2 regions of the Paenibacillus hamazuiensis genome follow, and region 2 is predicted to be linked to the other one. Evidence: riboswitches for the same ligand, from Rfam matches in the RefSeq annotation. Region 2 holds a riboswitch; the other holds the start of a gene.

Region 1 (3,207 bases), 3.3 Mb from region 2:
TAACGCGCCTATACCCGGCCCGATCTCCAGAGCTCCCTTCGAAGCGTCCAGCTCCGCGGCGCCGACAATTTTTTGCAGTGTGTTTTGGTCGATCAAAAAGTTTTGCCCCAAGCTTTTCTTCAAGGTAAGCCCATGCTTGCGAATCAAATCCTGCGTACGTTTCGGCGTAGCGATCAGCTCGTCGCCGCTCAGCTTTGTCGTCTCCATCCGTAACCCTCTTTACTCAAATTGGTCCAATACCCGGCGCATCGCGTCCGCAAACTCTTCTTTCGTAATCTGGAACATCCGGCACCGTTTGAAAAACTGCTTCCCGTTGCAGTACCCGATGCCGAGCAGCTTGCCGGCTTCCAGCCTTCTGGCCGCCGCCTGGGGGTGAACGATCAGCCCCGCGTCGATCAGGTCGCTCCAGCTGATTTCCGTGCCGCCCGCTTCATAATCGGTCCGTACGTGCGAGAGGGCATACCGGATCGCTTCAGGCGAGGCGTTTTCCACCCCGATGTCGCCGTTCTTCTCCGCCTGCTCCTGCGGCAGGAAAGCATGCTTGCATCCCGGCACCTTGGCCGTTATGATCTTGCGGATCCGTTCGCCCGCATGATCCGGGTCTGTAAACACGATGACTCCCCTGCGCTGCTGAGCCAGCCGAATCCTTTGGATGACGTCCTTATTGATCGCCGATCCGCCGGTTTCGATCGTTTCCGCCTCCACGGCCCGCCGAATGGCCGCCGTATCGTCCTTACCCTCCACAACAATGATTTCCTTGATCATAACCCATGCTCGTCCTCTCCTGCAAAGCGAAAAAGAAGAGGCGCTCAGCCTCTTCCCGACTTCTCGTTATCTATATGCATCAGTATACCCCAAATCCGGCAGCCGTTAATCTGCGGTCGGCTTCTTCGGACCGATGATATACACGGTATATCCGCGTTTAGTTCCAAATTTTGTCGCGTAATCGGCGCTATCGAAGTAAACGTCGATGATGTTCCCCTTTACTGCGCTGCCGATATCTTCTGCTCTGCGGAAACCGAGACCTTCGATATACACCCACCATCCAAGAGGAATGACCTTCGGGTCTACGGCGATAGTACGCCCTTCCGTCACGCGGGTCCCCGTCGAGGTGAGCCCGTATTGCGGATGATTGGCACTTTTGCCACCTGCACTTGCCGTGTAGGCGGTCAACGTCATGTTTTTGACAATTTGCTTATATCCAAATGTAACCCCGCTTTTCGTCACTTCGTCCATATTGGGAGAAGAAGCGGATAAGGCAATAACCGGATTTTTCGTGCCGACGGCCACCACTTTATTGACGCTTTCGGATTGTACTTCTTCTTTGACAATTTCCTCGGAAACAAGTTTGCCGTCTTCGTACACCTTTTCTTTCGTCTTCAGGACGACGCCTTCCTGGCCTTCCTGAACGGTCTGCTCTTTGCCCTTGAGCAGTTGGGCATCATTCTTTTTAACCACTTCGTAAGGGATCGTTTCGGTAAAATCCTCGGTTTCTTTCTTCACACGCACCACTTGAATGGCTGCATTGTCCGCAAGCGCGGTGTCGGCGGCAGGAATCACTTTATCCAGCTCCCCAACGGAAATATTCAAATCCTTCAGCGCGCTCTCTACCGTTTGCCCCGTCGTATATACCGTCTTCGTTTCCCCATCCGCCGTAAGCTGAACGGGCTTCGTATGGTCGATGACGATCCGGTCTCCGTTTTTGAGACTTGCCGTAAGCGGAACGGAAATGCGGTCGTGTTCCCCGACCTGGATATTTTGTTCATCCAGCAGCCGGCTCAGTTCCCATTGTCTTGTCTGGACAACGGATTCTTGGCCGTTAACAACCACGGTAACCCGCTTGATTGCGGTCCCGTATAACAACATCATGAACATGAAAGTCATAGCGATCGAAAATGCCGCTACAATGAGAATCGATCTCATGTTTTCATGCTTCCATCGCAATGCGAAGGACATGCTGGATGATCGTCTTACATGGGTTTCCGTTTGGATTGAGCCCACTTGTTCGGTCCTCCTTCAAAGCCCCGCCACCCGAGTGTAACGCATGATTTCATCTGACGCGACTATGGAAATTTGTTTTGCATTTTGTGAATAATTTAACTGAATTTCCCGCAGCAACTCGTGTACGCTTGGGATAACTGCAGCCGCCACCTCCTTGGCGTCCGCCCTTTAGAAAGGCATGGACAAAATACCCTCTCAATCGTATAGCCAAAAATGGCAACAAAAAAGCCACAGGAAAGAGGACTCTTCCCGTGACTTTGAAATTGCAAGCAAATTCAAACAGACACGACAATCGTTACCTCTCTCGTTACGCTTACGAGGTTAGCTGACGGATTCGGGCGTGAGAGTCGCCCTACCCAAAGCATTGAGGAATGCTCAGGATTCACCCCAAAAAAATGAACCGGCTTGCCGCCGATTGGTTCCCCCGTTTCCCACTTGGAAACTCAGCGTTCTGGAAAAATGGTAAATGGTAATTTGGTTTTGTTATTGTGTAGTTTACGCCGTATCGCCGGAACTGTAAAGCATACAAACTCGGCAAATCAAGGCGTATTTTTGGAAAATTAGATCATTTTCAGCCAATTGATCGAATATAATCCACTTTTTTCTGGCGTTAACCCCACAAATACTCATTATTTCTCCGTATATCTCAATTGCGAACAAAAAAGGGCACCCTTTACCCACACAAAAACTTAACGAATCCCGAATAATGTAATGGCGTTTACCGTGGTAACGTGAGCCAAATTTTCCAGCGGAATGCCCTTAATTTCGGCAGCGGCTTCGGCAACCAAACGCACATAACCGGTCTCGTTGCGCTTTCCTCGAAAAGGATGCGGAGTCAAATACGGGGCATCCGTCTCGATGAGCAATCGGTCCATCGGCACCTGGGCGAGCACTTCTTTTGGCTGTTTGGCATTTTTGTATGTAATCGGCCCGCCGAACGAAATGTAGAAGTTCATATCGAGGCATTGCTTGGCCGTTTCCCAACTGCCCGAGAAGCAGTGCATCACTCCTCCGACTTCGGAGGCCTTCTCTTCCTGCAGGATTTTTACGATGTCCTGATGAGCGTCCCGGTTATGTATGACGATCGGCTTGCCTACCTTGCGGGCAAGCCGAATTTGTTCGCGAAACACCCGATGCTGTACGTCTTTGGGAGACGTGTCCCAATAATAATCAAGACCGATCTCGCCGATCGCCACCACCTTGGGA
Region 2 (3,207 bases):
TCAGCTTGTCGGGAGATACGTTTTTCAAAAAATGGTGATCAAACGTATGATTGGCGATTTCGTGACCCTCGTTCACCTCGCGAATAGCGATTTGCGGGAACGACTGCACCCTTTTGCCCAATACGAAAAACGTCGCCTTGGCTCCATGTTCCTTCAGGAGGTCCAAAATTTGCGGGGTGTATACCGGGTTAGGGCCATCGTCGAACGTCAGTGCGATAAGCTTCTGATCCGTCTCGATATTAAAAACAACCTCGCTGCGCGGTCCCGCGACAGCCGGCGGTGCGCCGGTCAAGCAACCGCAGAGCAATAACACAGCCATCCGAAGTTTCCATGACTTCAAGGCTCCGCCCCCCTTTGTAAGCACATCTCGCCTTTGTATTATCTCATAGGGGAAAATGTCCTTATGCATGACAAAAAAAGCAAGAAAAAGCAGCCGCACGGGGATGCGGCCGCTTTTTCGAGCTTATTTCTTCAACACGTAAATTTTTACATTTTGAATACCAAACTCGGAAGCTTTTTTTTGTGTGCCGGGGACAAAAATGTCGATCCTGTTGCCTTTGATGGAGCCGCCCGTATCCAGCGCTCTGGCCATCATGCCACCCTGCGGAAGGCCGTCATAGCTATAGCCTTCAATATAGACGAGCGAGCCGAGAGGGATGACGTTAGGATCCACCGAAATGGTGCCGATCCGCAGAGGGTTGCCGAAATAATCGACTGCCGCTCTGCCTCCGTTTTCACTGGCAGCGCCGGTGTACGCCGTCGCTTTCGCCTCGACGATTTTATCGTACTTCGGGGCGTACCAGGCCGGAGCGTGATATTGGCCGTCCTCGTTCAAAATCGCGATCCGATTGTCCGGATCCCATTGTACCCGGATTCCCATCGTTTCGGAGATGAAGCGAAACGGAATATAGACGCGGCCGTTCAAAATGCGGGCCTGCGTGCCCAAGCTTACCTTGTTGCCGTCAACGACAGCGGTGGAATCTCCCGTCGTTAAAGCAATTGTTTTCTTTTTGCCGGCGATGGTTAATTTGATTTGTTCGCCCGTCTTTTGCCAATCGATCGAATAGCCGAGCTTGTCCGTCATCGTACGAACCGGAACTTGCAGCTTGCTGTTCTCGTCCACAAAAGGCTCCGCATCGGGAAATTGCACAAGCTCATCATTAACTTGCACCTTCACGTCATCTGCCAAAAGCGGTTCGGCCTTAGCCGGGGCAGGGGCGGACAAATGTAAAGAAACCATCGAGCAGACTAAAACCAATCCTGCTATCAGTTTGTTCAAAGCTTACCTCCTATTGCCTCCGAGGTTAGTTGACGGGTTCGGGAAGAGGTTTCCCTAGCTTGAATAATCTTGCATTCACCCCAATTGCGAAGCGTCCCCCGTACCAATACTTTCCGTATTGGATTCGACACTTTATAAAAAGTACCACAGTACCCGAATGGTTTCAATGTATAAAATGTGCCAATTGCTTCCTATAATCACCAATTCGTCTGAAGGCAGACATTTAACCCGGCTGCATTGTCTTTTATAGGCGGCTGCAAATGGAAAACAGCTCCCTTAAAGGCAGGAAGCTGTTTTCGAAAGGGATCGGTTATTATCCGCGGTTTTCGCCCGCCCTTCCCCGGTTGAACAAGCCCAGCAAGCCGAGCAGCCCAAGCCAGCCGACCCAATCGTAATTGGTCCGGTTATCCACAGAGGTGGCGGTGTAGCTGTTATCGCGATACGCGGTTCCGCGCTGGCCTCCGTACGTGATGCCGGTAACGGAGCCGTCGGCGGCATATCCGATCGAATTGGGCCGGATGTTATCCCCTCCTGCATACCCGGTCCCCTGCTGGGCGGCAAAATTGCGGACCGGCGTCGCATCGGTGCCGCGGTTGCCGAGACCGGCAGGCCCTGTTCCGTTATTGCCGAAAGTGCCCAAATGACCCGCCGTACCGAGCGAACCGTACGGCGTGTAATCGCTATTGTTCGTGACGACATTATTGCGGGTGGTTGAAGCGGAGGAAGCCGTATTTGCAGAAGCCGATTCCGCGGATATGACCGTCATCGGCAAACCTGCCATGAGCAGCACGGCGATAGCAACGCTTTTCAATGCGTTCATGAAAGTCGCTCCTTTATTAAGATTAGGTACACCTATATCTTTTTTCAGGAAGCGGCTGCTTATGCGAACGGGCGATGTTTAAAAAGCGAAGCTGAGCTGCACCGGTTTCTCTTCGGACGCTTCGTCTTCGTCGCCTTCCCGTCCCGAGTACGGTTCGTACGAGATGAATCCGTACTCTTCCAATAAGGTGTTGACGCGGGCGATTCCTTCTTTCCGGTAATCGGCGGGCAAATAAGGAGACGATGCGTAAAAACGAGCATACTCCTCCACCAGGTGTGGGTAGCCGGTACGCAAGGTCTGGAAAAACCAGACTTTGACATCCCGGGTATTCAGGCGTAAATACGACGGCATGACAAAGCGCGGCGCATAAGAGCGGGCTTCGCCGAGCAGCCGGCGCAGCTCGTCCTCCGTATCCATCAAAAGCGGCAAAATCGGAGCCATAAAAATTCCCGCTCGGATACCCATCTCTCCCAGCCGGCCGATCGTTTTCAGCCGTTCAAGCGGGGAAGGGGTGAACGGCTCGAAGTCCCGCCATATTTTAAGATTGAGCGTATTGAGGCTTATATTGACAGTAGCGTCCGGGATCGCTTGAAGCAAATCGATGTCGCGTAATATGAGCGGAGAGCGCGTCGTCACGCTGACCGGGACTCCGTAGCGGGCGAACAACTCCAGCGCTTGCCGGGTCAGCCGGGCTTTCGCCTCCACCGGCTGGTACGGGTCGGTCGCCGTGCCGACGGCGACTTTGCCGAACTTCTTTAACCCGCCGCGGCTTCTTGCCGCTTTCCGCAGCTGCTCTTCCAGCGCCTCGGGCACGTTTTCCTTGATAAAAATATGCTTTTGGAACGTATCGTCCGTCTCCATGCCGAGAAACGAATGGGTGGAGCGGGCATAGCAAAAGCTGCAGCCATGCTGGCAGCCGCGATACGGATTGAGCGACCAGGAAAAAGGCATGGAAGGGGCCGTTACTTGGTTCAAAGCGGTTTTCGAGCGGATATGTTCAAAGGTTACCGGTTTGCTCATCGTTTTCCACCTCATAATAGCGAATATATGTTCGTATTTAATGTATCTTATCCGAACGGTTTTATGCAAGTGGAAAAAACAGGACCTG

The links. Region 2 has a riboswitch for cyclic di-AMP ahead of MYS68_RS14715 (stalk domain-containing protein). Riboswitches for the same ligand answer to the same signal wherever they lie in the genome.
Region 1: linked by a shared signal. The riboswitch ahead of MYS68_RS28830 (3D domain-containing protein) and the one ahead of MYS68_RS14715 (stalk domain-containing protein) in region 2 are both predicted to bind cyclic di-AMP.

Annotation. Positions count from the first base shown of each region.
Region 1 is NZ_JALRMO010000001.1:6,576,129-6,579,335, forward strand. It holds gene rsmA (16S rRNA (adenine(1518)-N(6)/adenine(1519)-N(6))-dimethyltransferase RsmA) at 1-192, opposite strand, end outside; gene rnmV (ribonuclease M5) at 220-765, opposite strand; gene MYS68_RS28830 (3D domain-containing protein) at 871-1,956, opposite strand; cyclic di-AMP (ydaO/yuaA leader) riboswitch at 2,296-2,460, opposite strand; gene MYS68_RS28835 (TatD family hydrolase) at 2,691-3,207, opposite strand, start outside.
Region 2 is NZ_JALRMO010000001.1:3,322,237-3,325,443, reverse strand. It holds gene MYS68_RS14720 (polysaccharide deacetylase family protein) at 1-340, opposite strand, end outside; gene MYS68_RS14715 (stalk domain-containing protein) at 464-1,279, opposite strand; cyclic di-AMP (ydaO/yuaA leader) riboswitch at 1,279-1,419, opposite strand; gene MYS68_RS14710 (hypothetical protein) at 1,593-2,099, opposite strand; gene MYS68_RS14705 (SPL family radical SAM protein) at 2,178-3,119, opposite strand.